Regions from separate parts of the Streptomyces sp. NPDC001832 genome, predicted to be linked through region 3. Evidence: predicted binding sites of a transcription regulator. Region 3 holds the regulator's gene; each other region holds the start of a gene.
What was found. Region 3 encodes HrcA, which represses chaperone genes, less so after heat shock. Its sites were predicted from a motif close to TTNGCACTCNGNNNNNCNGAGTGCNAA; they were not measured.
Positions count from the first base shown of each region.

Region 1: ABT115_RS20065 (FmdB family zinc ribbon protein) is a predicted target of HrcA. The motif match lies at 2,394-2,420, and genes of this name have one in related genera.
Region 2: groES (co-chaperone GroES) is a predicted target of HrcA. The motif match lies at 4,257-4,283, and genes of this name have one in related genera.

Region 1 covers NZ_JBEOYU010000025.1:48,420-53,421, reverse strand. The annotation lists gene ABT115_RS20075 (potassium/proton antiporter) at 1-535, shown strand, start outside; gene ABT115_RS20070 (MFS transporter) at 870-2,162, shown strand; gene ABT115_RS20065 (FmdB family zinc ribbon protein) at 2,432-2,779, shown strand; gene ABT115_RS20060 (S-methyl-5'-thioadenosine phosphorylase) at 2,862-3,695, shown strand; gene ABT115_RS20055 (hypothetical protein) at 3,861-4,460, shown strand; gene ABT115_RS20050 (hypothetical protein) at 4,568-4,777, opposite strand; gene pflA (pyruvate formate-lyase-activating protein) at 4,888-5,002, opposite strand, start outside.
Region 2 covers NZ_JBEOYU010000008.1:65,792-70,793, forward strand. The annotation lists gene ABT115_RS09285 (LysR family transcriptional regulator) at 54-944, opposite strand; gene ABT115_RS09290 (hypothetical protein) at 997-1,128, shown strand; gene ABT115_RS09295 (SDR family NAD(P)-dependent oxidoreductase) at 1,164-1,937, shown strand; gene groL (chaperonin GroEL) at 2,071-3,696, opposite strand; gene groES (co-chaperone GroES) at 3,796-4,104, opposite strand; gene ABT115_RS09310 (polysaccharide deacetylase family protein) at 4,505-5,002, opposite strand, start outside.
Region 3 covers NZ_JBEOYU010000048.1:9,634-14,635, forward strand. The annotation lists gene hemW (radical SAM family heme chaperone HemW) at 1-198, shown strand, start outside; gene ABT115_RS26685 (DUF3097 domain-containing protein) at 304-1,125, opposite strand; gene ABT115_RS26690 (MBL fold metallo-hydrolase) at 1,151-1,903, opposite strand; gene hrcA (heat-inducible transcriptional repressor HrcA) at 2,089-3,105, shown strand; gene dnaJ (molecular chaperone DnaJ) at 3,106-4,242, shown strand; gene ABT115_RS26705 (nitronate monooxygenase) at 4,359-5,002, shown strand, end outside.

The DNA.
Region 1 (5,002 bases), on a different contig from region 3:
CGAGGGCTCCACCCGGGTCTTCAACATCGTCTTCGTGCTCGTCGTCGTGTACACCCTCATCCAGGGACCGACCTTGCCCTGGATGGCGAAGGCCCTGAAGATCGCCCACGATCCGGCCGAGGCCGCCGACCTGGGCATCGAGTCAGCGCCGCTGGAGCGGCTGCGCGGCCATCTGCTGTCGGTGGCGATCCCTGGGAAGTCGAAGATGCACGGCGTGGAGGTCGGGGAACTGCGGCTGCCCGCCGGGGCCGCGGTCACCCTGGTCGTACGGGACGAGAAGAGCTTCGTACCGGCGCCGTCGACCGCGCTGCGGCGCGGCGACGAACTGCTGGTGGTCACCACCGACCAGGTGCGCGACGCGACGGAGGAGCGGCTGCACGCGGTCGGCGAGGGCGGCAAGCTCGCGGGCTGGCTGGGGACGAGTGGCAGCGGTGGCGAGAGCCTCGCCGGGCCTCATGTGGCACATGAGGTGGCGCACGCGCTGAAGGCCGCGAAGAAGATGGGGAAGGCCGACGGGCGGAAAGGGCGCCGCTGAAGGCTGTCTAAGGGCGGACGCCCTTGCACACAATCAGAGGTGTGCAAGGGCGTCCGCCTGTATCATGCAGGAAACTTGATCGGCGCCTGCAGTGGGGCCGGTCAACCAGATCGACCAACCCGATCGACCAACCTGAACGACCAACTCTGCCTGATGCAGAGCTGGCGCGACCGTATGGCGGTCGTGGCGTCCTCCGCCTCTGCTGAGCGCCCGGCATCTACCGCAGTTCCGCGCGAAGAGGACAGCTCTCGGCAGCACCCGCACGAGCCCGCACCACCTGCGTCGGCCCGGACCTGCGGGAGCTCTGCCACCAGGCGGCAGAAAGGCATGGACCGTGGCGTCCACGGTCTCCGACCGCCCCGGTTACGGGCAGTTGCTGCGCACCCCTGGTGCGTGGACGTTTCTCCTGGCGGGCTTCGCCGCACGGCAGCCCTTCGCGATGCTGACGATCGGCATCGTGCTACTGGTTCAGCACACCACCGGCTCGTACGGCAGCGCAGGCTCCGTCGCCGCCGTGACCGGTGTCTCCATGGCGCTGTTCGCACCACAGACCGGCAAACTCGCCGACCGTTTCGGCCAGCGCGCCGTGCTGCTGCCCGGTGTCCTGGTGCACGCGGCATCCGTATCTGTGCTGACGGCGCTGGCGCTGGCGGACGCGCCCCTGTGGGCCCTGTTCGCGGCGGCCGTGCCGACCGGTGCGTCCGTTCCGCAGATCGGGCCGATGGTACGGGCCCGCTGGGCAGCCGTACTGGGCGCTGCACCGGGCCGCAATGCCTCGCCGCTGATGTCCACCGCGGCGGCCTTCGAATCGGTGACGGACGAGTTCACCTTCGTCATAGGCCCGGTGCTCGCCACCGCACTGTGCACGGGAGTGCACCCGGCGGCCGGTCTGATCACGGAGGCTGGGCTGACCCTGGTCGGCGGACTGCTCTTCGCCGCTCAGCGCCGCACCCAGCCCGCGGTGCGCAGCACCGCGTCCGGCACCTCCCAGCGGCATGCGTCCGCCCTGTCCGTACCGGGTGTACGGGTGCTCGCGGTGGCCTTCCTGGGAATAGGCGCGGTCTTCGGCGGCATGCAGGTCTCACTGACCGCCTTCACCGAGGAGATCGGCCGGCCCGGGGCAAACGGTCTGCTGTACGGGGTCTTCGCAGCCGGCAACATGCTGGCCGGGATCGCCTGCGGCGCCATCGCCTGGAAGAGCGGCCCCCGGCGGCGTCTGATCGTCGGGTACGCGGCGCTGACCCTGACCGCGTCCGGGCTGTGGGCAGTGCACTCCGTGCCCCTGCTGGCCGGCCTCGGACTGCTGGTCGGGCTCTCCATCGCCCCGGCCCTGATCAGCGGCTACACACTGGTCGAGGCGCTGGTGCCGGGGTCTGCCCGGACCGAGGCGTTCACCTGGCTGACCGGCTCGGTCGCCCTCGGCCAGGCAGCCGCGGTGACGGTCGCCGGGCGGCTCGCCGACGCCCACGGCGCGAGCACCGGTTTCGTGGTACCGCTGGTGGGGACCGCGCTGGCGCTGGTCACCCTGGTGGCACTGCGTTCGAGACTGACACCGGCCCGCGCGACCATCACGGCCGCACGCGGCGCGGTCCACCGCGACCTCGATCCTGTCGCGGCCACAGAGTGATGATTCATACGCTCGCATCAGTCAGCGTCGAAGCGTCGAAGCGTCAGCGGAATACGTCAGTGTGACTTCTCCGCCACATGATGTGGCAGCTTTTCGCCTCGGAGGCCACCCGACAGCCTCTCAGGCCAGCGGCCCCCAATGATGACGGCCAAGCCCTGACCGCTGCCCTCTCTGGGCAGGTGACAGACATAACTGCAAACAGCGGCCCGCAGCAGCTACCATGGACGACTGTTAGCACTCATCGAGTGAGAGTGCCAGGAGGAAGACAAGTGCCGACCTATCAGTACCAGTGCACCGAATGTGGCGAGGGCCTTGAGGCGGTGCAGAAGTTCACCGATGACGCCCTGACCGTGTGCCCGAGCTGCGAAGGACGCCTGAAGAAGGTGTTCTCGGCGGTCGGCATTGTCTTCAAGGGCTCCGGTTTCTACCGGAACGACAGCCGTGGCTCCTCGTCGAGCAGCACGCCGGCGTCGTCCTCGGCGAAGGCGTCCGGTTCCGCTTCGTCCGATTCGTCGTCGTCGGCGGGGTCGGACACGAAGTCGTCCGCCGCCTCCTCGTCCGCCGCGTCTTCTTCGTCGACCTCGTCGACCTCGGCGAGTGGTACGTCGGCTGCCTGAGCCGAAACCGCACTTCCCCGAGGACCCCGCCGATCCGTTCGTCGGGGTCCTCGGCGTTTTCCCACGCCGTTAGTGTGATCGCATGGCAAACGCAGAGATCGGTGTCATCGGCGGCTCGGGCTTGTACTCCTTCCTGGAGGACGTCACGGAGGTGCGTGTGGACACCCCGTACGGACGGCCGAGCGACTCCCTGTTCCTCGGCGAAGTCGGCGGTCGCCGAGTCGCCTTCCTGCCCCGCCACGGACGCGGCCACCATCTGCCGCCGCACCGCATCAACTACCGGGCCAACCTGTGGGCGCTGCGCTCCGTCGGCGTACGTCAGGTGCTCGGCCCGTGCGCGGTGGGCGGCCTGCGTCCGGAGTACGGGCCGGGCACCCTGCTCGTGCCCGACCAACTGGTGGACCGCACCAAGGCCCGGCCACAGACGTACTACGACGGGGAGACCCGGGCCGATGGCGCGGAGCCGAACGTCCTGCATCTGGGCTTCGCCGATCCGTACTGCCCCGATGGGCGCAGGGCCGCGCTGGCGGCGGCTCGCGCGAAGAACTGGGAGCCGGTGGACGGCGGGACGCTGGTGGTCGTCGAGGGGCCGCGCTTCTCGACCCGGGCGGAATCGCGCTGGCATGCGGCGATGGGCTGGTCGGTGGTCGGGATGACCGGGCACCCGGAGGCGGTCCTCGCCCGTGAGCTGGGCCTCTGCTACACGACGATGACGCTGGTGACAGACCTCGACGCGGGCGCGGAGGCCGGGGAGGGGGTCTCGCACGGGGAGGTGCTGAAGGTGTTCGCGGCCAATGTGGACCGGCTGCGTGCGGTGCTCTTCGACGTGGTGGCCTCGCTGCCTGCGGAGGCGGACCGCGACTGCACCTGCTCGCATGCGCTGGACGGGCTCGAGACGGGGATCGAGCTTCCTTAGCGCCGTGGGTGGCGGTTGCGGCGTGGTGCGTGACGGTTGCGGCGTAGATGGGTGACGGGGTTATCCACAACACTGGGGCCGTCCACAGGCTTCGGCAGGAAACTCATGGACGGTGGATCGTGAGGGGTGTTCGTCCGAAACTCCTCACGGCAGGTGGTGTTGGCCATGTTCCCGTCGCTCCCGTCTGTGTCCTCTGAACGTTTCACTCCGGTTGCCGGGGAGGTATGTCCGACGGCTCCGGGGCCTCCGGCGCCGGCTCCCCCGCCCAGTGGTGTGCCCACGTTCGAGCCGTTGCGGGTGCGCGGAGGCAGTGGGCACCGGCTGCGCCGGGCTTTGTGGCGGCAGCGCCGCGCTCTGGCCGCCGGGCTTGCCCTGACGGCTGCCGTGCTGGCCACGACGGGGCTGGGTGGGGGCGGTGCGGGCGGCGATACGGCGCACGCGTCAGGGGCAGGGAGCACGGCCGGGGCAGCGCCGGAGCGGGCGCGGCGGCCAGTTCCGTTGGTGTCCGCGCCGGTCCGGATCGCGGATGCGGGGACGGTGCGGCTGTTACGGCCGGGGGACCGCGTCGATGTGATCGCCGCGGAGGGGACCGGATCCGATGCCCGTGTGCTGGCGAAGGGCGCACGGGTGGCAGATGTACCGGAGGCCACGGCCGAAGGGCTCACGGAGAACGGTGCGCTGATCGTGCTGGCCGTCCCCCGGGGCACGGCCGCCTCGCTGGCCGGTGCGGGTATCTCGGCCAGGCTGGCGGTGACCCTGTGCTGATTCGCACTGATGAGCTGTCACGTCTCCCGACCAACGCCGCGAATTGGGTGCGGGACGTACGGCAGAAGGACCGGCAGCAGCGTCGTCGGACCACCACGGAGCGGGGCTCAGATGTGGTGGGGCGGCTTCTCGTCGAGGAAGCGCGCCAGATCGGCGGCGCTCCCACCGGCCGGGGCCCGCTCACCCCACCCTTGGTCCGTATCGTCCGCGGACTGCTGGTCCAGCGGATCGTCGAAGACCAGAGCCGGCTCGGGTTTCGTCTGTTCCGGCTGGGTCGGCTTCGAATCGCGCGGGCTGGGGGCAGGGGCGGTGCTCATATCTCAAGGGTACGGCCCTGGTCAGCGATCCTCGGCAGGGTGAATCCGTTCGCCCGTCCGGCTCGAAGCCCGCAGGACGGCTCGAAGCCCACCGGAGGGCTCGCAGTGCGTCAGACGGCTCGCAGTCCGTGGGACGCGAAGATCTCGCGGGCCGAGGCGGCCTGCTCGGGGGTGGGTGACGGGGTGTCGTGCAGGGTGAAGGGCCTGCCCAGCGCCTGCCACTTC
Region 2 (5,002 bases), on a different contig from region 3:
TTTCCGCACTTCACCCGGCCACCGAGGGCGGCCGGGCCACAGGCAGGCCCTCGTCAGCGGGAGGCCGCCAGGGACAGCCGGTCCAGGGTGGCCGCCACCGCCGGCACCTGGGCCAGGTCGGGCAGGGTCAGAGCGACGATCTCGCGCTCGATGGCCGGCTCGACCGTCACGGTGCGGGCCCCCTTGGGGCGTACCGACTCGATCGCCAGCTCCGGCAGTACGGCCACTCCGAGGCCGGCGCCGACCAAACCGATCACTGCCGGGTAGTCGTCGGTGGCGAAGTCGATCCGGGGCGTGAAGCCGGACTCCTCACAGACCTCCACCAGCTGACGGCGGCAGCGCGGACAGCCCGCGATCCACGGCTCGTCGGCCAGCTCGGCGATACCGACCGCGGCCGAACCGGCAAGCCGGTGCCCCTCGGGGACCAGGCCGATCAGCCGGTCGGTGAGCAGCGGGCGTACGACCAGGTCGTCCCACTCCGTGCCGGAGGCGCCGTAGCGGAATGTCAGCGCGATGTCGCAGTCGCCCTCGCGCAGCATCTCGACCGAGCGCGGCGGCTCGGCCTCGACCAGGGAGACCCGGGTGCCGGGGTGGGCCGTGCGCAGTGCCGCGAGGGCGCCGGGGACCAGCGTGGAGCTGCCACTCGGAAACGAGGCGAGCCGCACCCGACCGGCCCGCAGTCCGGCGATGGCGGCGACCTCCTCCTCGGCGGCGGTGAGCCCGGCGAGGATTCCGGAGGCGTGCCGGACGAGGGCCTCCCCCGCCTGGGTGAGCCGCATCTCGCGTCCCGTACGGATCAGCAGGGTGGTCCCCGCAGAGGCTTCCAGGGCCTTCATCTGCTGGCTGACCGCCGGCTGGGTGCAGCCCAGTTCGCGGGCGGCGGCGGAGAACGAGCCGGTGGCGGACACGGCCCGCAGGACGCGGAGATGACGGGCTTCGATCACCCTTCAACCATAAGGGGCTCTTGGGCTGGGTGCGAATTATTGGCGTGCATCTTTGAGTGTGGAGCGAGCCGCCTCGCCAACGCGACTGGAGCTGTTCCCGAAGCTGCTCGCGGCACGGGACGCGCTGCATCCCGAGTCGCTGCGTGCCGCTGTGAAGTACGTGGAGGCGGAGGCGGACAGCTGATCGCGGCGTGCCGGACAGGCACTAACGTGCCGCATATGACGACTGCACTGATTACGGGCGCCACCGCAGGGATCGGAGCCGCATTCGCGCGGCGGCTCGCGGCCGATGGGCACAACCTGGTGCTGGTGGCGCGCAACACCGAGCGGCTGCGCGAGCAGGCGACCGAGCTGCACGACCGGCACGGCATCGAGGCCGAGGTGCTGACGGCCGACCTGTCCGAGGACAAGGGGATCGCCGCGGTCGAGGCCCGGTTGACGGATCGTCACCAGTCGGTCGATCTGCTGGTCAACAACGCCGGGTTCGGCAACAAGGGCCGCTATCTGGATGTGCCCATGGCCGATGAGCTGAAAATGCTGAAGGTGCACTGCGAGGCGGTGCTGCGGCTGACTTCGGCGGCCGCGGCCGGAATGCGGGAGCGCGGGCGGGGCGGGGTCGTCAATGTGGCCTCGGTGGCTGCGTTCGTGCCGCGCGGGACGTACGGCGCGTCCAAGGCATGGGTCGTGCAGTTCACCCAGGGCGCGGCGAAGGACCTGGCCGGTTCGGGGGTGCGGCTGATGGCGCTGTGCCCCGGCTTCGTACGGACCGAGTTCCACGAGCGGGCCGGAATGGGGACCGGCAACATCCCGGGCTGGATGTGGCTCGACGCGGACAAGTTGGTGGCGGTGGCCCTGGCGGACCTGGCGCGCGGTAGGTCGGTCTCGATCCCGGACCCGCGGTACAAGGCGTTGATGGGGCTGGTGAAGGTGACGCCGCGCGGCCTGCTCGGAGGGGTCACCTCCAAGACAGGCCGCAAGTACGGGCCTCAGTGAGTGGGCGTTTACCGGAGCGGATACCCATTCCCCGGTCCCGGGCCTCGAACGCCGGACGGGCTTGATCCGACAGCCCGAGGCCCGGTACCCCGCGACGGGGTACCGGGCCTCAGTGGCTGAGCTGAGATAGCCGCTAGTGCGAGTGGCCGTGGCCGCCGTGACCGGCCTCGGCCTCTTCCTCGGCCGGCTTCTCGACGACCAGCGTCTCGGTCGTGAGCAGCAGCGACGCGATGGACGCGGCGTTCTCCAGCGCGGAGCGGGTGACCTTGACCGGGTCGATGACACCGGCCTTCACCAGGTCGCCGTACTCACCGGTCGCGGCGTTGAAGCCCTGGCCCTTGTCGAGCTCGGCGACCTTCGAGGTGATGACGTAACCCTCGAGGCCCGCGTTCTCGGCGATCCAGCGCAGCGGCTCGACGGCGGCGCGGCGCACGACCGCGACACCGGTGGCCTCGTCGCCGGCCTTGCCGAGGTTGCCCTCGAGAACCTTGACGGCGTGGACCAGGGAAGAGCCACCACCGGAGACGATGCCCTCCTCGACCGCGGCGCGGGTCGCGGAGATGGCGTCCTCCAGACGGTGCTTCTTCTCCTTGAGCTCCACCTCGGTGGCGGCACCGACACGGATCACGCACACGCCGCCGGCCAGCTTCGCGAGGCGCTCCTGGAGCTTCTCGCGGTCCCAGTCGGAGTCCGTGGCTTCGATCTCGGCCTTGATCTGGTTGACCCGGCCCTTGACGTCGCCGGGCTCGCCGCCGCCGTCCACGATCGTCGTGTCGTCCTTGGTGACGGTGACGCGGCGGGCGGTGCCCAGCACGTCCAGACCGGCCTGGTCGAGCTTGAGGCCGACCTCCTCGGCGATGACGGTCGCACCGGTGAGGGTGGCGATGTCGCCGAGCATGGCCTTGCGGCGGTCACCGAAGCCCGGGGCCTTCACCGCGACGGCGTTGAAGGTGCCACGGATCTTGTTGACGACGAGGGTCGACAGCGCCTCGCCCTCGACGTCCTCGGCGATGATCAGCAGCGGCTTGGAGCCACCGGCCTGGATGACCTTCTCCAGGAGCGGGAGCAGCTCCTGGATCGAGCCGATCTTGCCCTGGTGGATCAGGATGTACGGGTCGTCGAGGACGGCCTCCATACGCTCCTGGTCGGTCACCATGTACGGGGACAGGTAGCCCTTGTCGAAGGCCATGCCCTCGGTGAAGTCGAGGTCCAGACCGAAGGTGTTGGACTCCTCGACGGTGATGACACCGTCCTTGCCGACCTTGTCCATCGCGTCCGCGATGAGCTCGCCGACCTGCGGGTCCTGCGCGGAGAGCGCGGCCACGGCGGCGATGTCGGTCTTGTCCTCGATCGGGCGGGCGGTCGCGAGGAGCTCCTCGGACACGGCCTTGACCGCGGCGTCGATGCCCTTCTTCAGGGCGGCCGGGGAAGCACCCGCGGCAACGTTGCGCAGACCCTCGCGGACGAGTGCCTGGGCCAGCACGGTGGCGGTGGTCGTACCGTCACCCGCCACGTCGTTGGTCTTGGTCGCCACCTCCTTCACCAGCTGGGCACCGAGGTTCTCGTACGGGTCGTCGATCTCGACCTCGCGCGCGATGGTGACACCGTCGTTGGTGATGGTGGGAGCACCGAACTTCTTGTCGATGACGACGTTGCGGCCCTTGGGGCCGATCGTCACCTTGACCGTGTCGGCAAGCTTGTTGACGCCGCGCTCAAGGGCGCGACGGGCGTCCTCGTCGAACTTCAGAATCTTCGCCATGGCAGCTGAGCATTCCTCTCAAACGAACTGCGCCCCGGACCGCCCGGCTGGTTATTCGCAGGGGGCCAGGGGCGCAGAACAGAAGCAAACGTGGGTGAATTACTTCTCGACGATCGCGAGAACGTCGCGAGCCGAGAGGACGAGGTACTCCTCGCCGTTGTACTTCACCTCGGTGCCGCCGTACTTGCTGTACAGCACGACGTCGCCGGTGTTGACGTCGAGCGGAAGGCGCTCGCCGTTCTCGAAGCGACCCGGGCCCACGGCCAGGACGACGCCCTCCTGGGGCTTCTCCTTGGCGGTGTCCGGAATGACCAGGCCGGAGGCCGTGGTCTGCTCGGCGTCGAGCGGCTGGACCACAATGCGGTCCTCGAGCGGCTTGATCGCAACCTTGGAGCTGGCGGTCGACACGATCCGGTCTCCCCCTTCGGAGATCTCACGGGGTTAAGAGTCTTGGTGTGGCGACCAGGTGGATCCGTCGTCGCGGGTGCCGGACCTGCCAGTCGCACAGTACTGCTGGCACTCTCCAGTGGTGAGTGCCAGCACCGAGACTATGACCGGGATTAGCACTCGGTCAAGCGGAGTGCCAATTCAGTCAGTCGTGGCGTCATGCCGGCCCCGCCCGCGCACGGTGCGACGGGGCGCCGGCCGCATGCCACAGCCCAGGCAGCGCAACGGTCCGGACAACACAGGGACAACGAAGGGACTCACCGCGCCGTTCCGTACGACCGTGGGTTCATGCTCGAACCTCCGTACCAGCCGTCGAACCCGCTCCCGCATCGCCCCGCGGCGAGCAGCCGGTGCACCCTTCTCATACGTAGTCCTCCAGCCGGGCCACGGCGTACCCCTTGTCCGTGATGGTCTTCATGACCGCCCGTACCAGGTCGGCCATGCTGCCGCCCCAGTCCTTCCGGCCCCGGAGGTGCGTGACGATGATGTCGCCGGGGTGCAGATCCTGGTCCTCCTCGCGGTACTCCATGCGGTCCGGGAACGCCTCCGCGTTCCAGAGCGGCACGGCCTTGATGCCGCAGGCCTTCGCGATGCGGAGCGTGTCCGAGTCGTATGTGCCGTACGGCGGGCGGAAGAGGGTGGGGCGCTGCCCGTACTGCTTCTCGATGATGGCCTGCTGGTCGCAGATCTCGCTCCGCTGCTCGCTGTACGAGAGCCGGGGCAGGTGGGGATGGCTGAGCGTGTGGTTGTTGAGGCCGACGCCCAGCCGCTGCATCTCCAGGAAGTACCCGTAGCTGTCGCGCACCAGGTAGTCGCTGAGGAAGGCGCTGTACGGGATGTCCAGCTCGTCCATCATCTG
Region 3 (5,002 bases):
GTCGAGCGGATTCTGCTGGAGCTGCGGCTCGCGGACGGGTGTCCGTTGTCGCTGCTGGCACCGGCGGGGCTGGCCGCGGCGGGGCGGGCGGTGCAGGACGGACTGCTGGAGCCGGTGCCGTATGGGGAGGGGCGGGCGGTGCTTACGTTGCGGGGGCGGTTGTTGGCGGATGCGGTGGTGCGGGATCTGGTGGACTGAGAGAGGCTGTCGGGTGGCCTCCGACCGGAACGCGTGCGTGCCAGGGCGTGGCTGCCCGGTCAGAGGTAACCCGAAAGCCAGCGGGGCGGGGGGCCGACGGAGAGGCTACTGAGGCGGCGCTGTCACGAAGTCGATCAGGTGTTCCACGGAGCCCAGCAGCGCCGGTTCCAGATCCCGGTACGAGCGCACCGCGGACAGGATTCGCTGCCAGGCCGCGCCCGTGCTCTCCGGCCAGCCCAGCGCGCGGCACACGCCCGTCTTCCAGTCCTCGCCACGCGGGACCACCGGCCAGGCGGCGATGCTCACGGACGACGGCTTCACCGCCTCCCACACGTCGATGTACGGGTGGCCGACCACCAGCACGTTCGCGTCCGAGACCTGGGACGCGATCCGGGACTCCTTGGAGCCCGGGACCAAGTGGTCGACCAGGACGCCCAGCCTGGCGTCCGGGCCGGGGGAGAACTCGCGCACGATGGCCGGGAGGTCGTCGATGCCCTCCAGGTATTCGACGACCACGCCCTCGATCCGCAGGTCGTCGCCCCAGACCCGCTCGACCAGCTCCGCGTCGTGGCGGCCCTCCACGTAGATCCGGCCCGCCCGCGCGACCCGGGCGCGCGCCCCGGGGACCGCGACCGAACCCGAGGCTGTGCGCGTGGGGCGTACCGGGCCGGCCGCCGACGGGCGTACGAGTGTGACCACCCGGCCCTCCAGCAGGAAGCCGCGCGGCTCCATCGGAAACACCCGGTGCTTGCCGAAGCGGTCCTCCAGGGTCACCGTCGGACCCTGGGCCGTCTTCTCGCAGCGGATCACCGCACCGCAGAATCCGGTGGAGACCTCTTCCACGACCAGATCGGGCTCGGCGGGGACTTCGGGAACGGGGGTGGACTTCTTCCACGGCGGGGTCAGGTCCGGCTGGTAGCTGCGCATTGGATGACGATAGGAGGGCAACACATCACGACACGCCGGAGGGGGCACCACCGATGCCTTCAGGGTCATGGAGGACGGCCAGTTGGTCGCGCTGGTGCCTGACGAACGCCGCGTCCACCACCGCGCCGTGCCCCGGAACGTACACCGCGTCCTCGCCGCCCAGCGCCAGCAGCCGGTCCAGCGCGGCCGGCCAGCGGGACGGGACGGCGTCCCGTCCCGCCTGCGGTTCGCCGGACTCCTCGACCAGGTCGCCGCAGAGCACCACCGCTGGGGAGCCGGGGACGAGCACCGCCAGATCGTGGCTGCTGTGGGCGGGGCCCACATTCACCAGCACCACCTGACGGCCGCCGCCCAGATCGAGCGTGCACTCGCCGCACACCTCGTGGTGCGGCGCCACCAGCGCATCAACAGCCTCGGCCGCATCGTGTTCGGACACTCCGTGGCGCACCGCGGAGGCGCGCAGATCGTCCGCCCCGAGCTTCAGCAGCCCGGCCATGCCGACCGCTCCGTACACCTGGGTGCCACAGAACGCGGCAGTGCCCAGTACATGGTCGAAATGGGGGTGGCTGAGTGCGATATGCGTCACCCTCCGGCCGAGCAGGGCCTGCGCCTGGGCCCGTACTTCCGCGCCTTCGCGAAGTGTTGATCCGGTGTCGTAGAGCAGCACTCCATCCGCTCCGGCCACCAGCGCGACTGTCGCATCCCATCCGGGAAGGCGGCGTCGGCCCACTCCGTGACCGAGTCGCTCCCAGCCGAACTCTTCCCAAGAGGCGTTCATACCGCGACGCTATCGGCAACGACCTGCGCAGTCCCGCGGTAACCCTTGCTAGGCCCCCACTCGACCGCCGTACACTGGGCGGGAGATTGCTGGCACTCGCGAGGACAGAGTGCCAGGGGGGTTCCTGGGAATGAAGCAGGAACGGCCCGAGAACCACCGAGGAAACACAGCTGGAGGTGTGCGCGATGCTCAGCGAACGCAGACTCGAAGTGCTGCGCGCCATCGTCCAGGACTATGTCGGCACGGAGGAGCCCGTGGGCTCCAAGGCGCTCACCGAGCGGCACAAGCTGGGGGTCTCCCCGGCCACTGTCCGCAACGACATGGCGGTGCTGGAGGACGAGGGCTTCATCGCCCAGCCCCACACCAGTGCGGGACGCATCCCGACGGACAAGGGCTACCGGCTCTTCGTCGACAAGCTTGCGGGCGTCAAGCCCCTCTCGTCGCCGGAACGTCGTGCCATTCATAATTTCCTCGACGGCGCGGTCGACCTCGACGATGTCGTGGGCCGCACCGTACGGCTGCTCGCGCAGCTGACCCGGCAGGTCGCCATCGTGCAGTACCCCTCGCTGACCCGGTCGACGGTTCGGCATGTGGAGCTGCTGTCACTGGCAGCCGCCCGGCTGATGCTCGTGCTGATCACGGACACCGGCCGGGTTGAGCAGCGCATGATCGACTGCCCCGCTCCGTTCGGTGAGACATCTCTCGCCGATCTGCGGGCCCGGCTCAACAGCCGGGTCGTCGGACGCCGTTTCACGGATGTTCCGCAGCTGGTGCAGGATCTGCCGGAATCCTTCGAGAGCGAGGACCGGGGAACCGTGTCCACCGTGCTCTCCACCCTGCTCGAAACCCTCGTCGAGGAGACGGAGGAGCGGCTGATGATCGGCGGCACCTCCAACCTCACCCGCTTCGGGCACGACTTCCCTGTGATGATCCGGCCGGTGCTGGAGGCACTGGAGGAACAGGTCGTGCTGCTGAAGCTGCTCGGCGAGGCCAAGGACTCAGGCATGACCGTACGGATCGGGCACGAGAACGCCCACGAGGGGCTCAACTCCACATCCGTCGTCGCGGTCGGCTACGGTTCGGGCGACGAGGCAGTCGCCAAACTCGGCGTGGTCGGACCGACCCGCATGGACTACCCCGGAACGATGGGAGCGGTACGCGCAGTGGCACGTTACGTCGGACAGATCCTGGCGGAGTCGTAAGTGGCCACGGACTACTACGCCGTACTCGGCGTGCGCCGCGACGCATCTCAGGACGAGATCAAGAAGGCATTCCGGCGGCTCGCTCGCGAGCTGCATCCGGATGTGAACCCCGATCCGAAGACCCAGGAGCGGTTCAAGGAGATCAACGCCGCCTACGAGGTGCTGTCGGACCCGCAGAAGAAGCAGGTCTACGACCTCGGCGGCGACCCGCTGTCCGCCTCGGGCGGCGGCGGCGCGGGCGGATTCGGGCAGGGTGGCTTCGGCAACTTCTCCGACATCATGGACGCGTTCTTCGGTACGTCGTCGCAGCGCGGACCCCGCTCGCGCACCCGGCGCGGCCAGGACGCGATGATCCGGCTGGAGATCGACCTCGCCGAGGCCGCGTTCGGCACCACCAAGGACATCCAGGTCGACACGGCCGTCGTCTGTACGACCTGCAGCGGCGAGGGCGCCGCACCCGGCACCTCCGCCCAGACCTGTGACATGTGCCGCGGCCGCGGCGAGGTCTCCCAGGTCACCCGGTCCTTCCTGGGCCAGGTCATGACCTCGCGGCCCTGCCCGCAGTGCCAGGGCTTCGGTACGGTCGTGCCGAGCCCGTGCCAGGAGTGCGCCGGTGACGGCCGCATCCGGTCGAGGCGCACGCTCACCGTGAAGATCCCCGCCGGTGTCGACAACGGCACCCGCATCCAGCTCGCGGGCGAGGGCGAGGTCGGCCCCGGCGGCGGCCCGGCCGGCGATCTGTACGTGGAGATTCATGAGCTGCCGCACTCGGTGTTCCAGCGCCGCGGTGACGATCTGCACTGCACGGTCACCATCCCCATGACGGCGGGCGCGCTCGGCACCAAGGTGCCGCTGGAGACGCTCGACGGCCTGGAGGAGGTCGACATCCGGCCCGGCACCCAGTCCGGCCAGTCGGTCCCGCTGCACGGCCGCGGCATCACGCATCTGCGGGGCGGCGGGCGTGGCGATCTGATCGTGCACGTCGAGGTGATGACCCCGACGAAGCTGGACCCGGAGCAGGAGCGACTGCTGCGGGACCTGGCGAAGGTGCGCGGCGAGGAGCGGCCCACCGGCCAGTTCCAGCCAGGGCAGCAGGGGCTGTTCTCCCGGCTGAAGGATGCCTTCAACGGCCGCTGACGGCCCTGCACACGGCCTCCGGACGGGCGCGCCTGCCGAGCCCGTCCGGAGTTTGAGCACGAATTGGACCGCAGGCCCCGCACGCCGAGGCACGCAGGACGTGACACGATGCGGTCATGTCATCCGTATTGACCGATCTCTGCCGGTATCCGATCGTGCAGGCCCCGATGGCGGGTGGTGCGTCCTCTCCGCAGCTCGTCGCGGCCGTCGCCGAAGCGGGCGGGCTGGGCTTCCTGGCCGCCGGGTACAAGACGGTGGACGGCATGTACAACGAGATCAAACAGCTGCGCGGGCTGACCGATCAGCCCTTCGGCGTCAATCTCTTCATGCCGCAGCCTGCTCTCGCCGACCCGAGCGCCGTCGAGGTGTACCGGCATCAGCTCGCCGGTGAGGCCGCCTGGTACGAGACCCCGCTCGGCGACCCGGACTCCAGTGCAGGCGACGACGGCTACGAGGCCAAGCTCGCCATCCTCCTGGAGGACCCGGTCCCGGCAGTCTCGTTCACCTTCGGCTGCCCGGCCCGCGACACCCTCGACGCGTTCGCCGCCGTCGGCACGTACACCGTAGTGACGGTCACCACACCCGAGGAGGCCCAGGCCGCCCAGCGGGCGGGCGCCGACGCGGTCTGTGTCCAGGGCATCGAGGCGGGCGGCCACCAGTCCACCCACCGCGACGACCCGCAGACCGACGGCACCGGGATCGGGCTGCTCTCCCTGGTGGCCCAGGTCCGCGAGACCGTGCAGGTGCCGATCATCGCCGC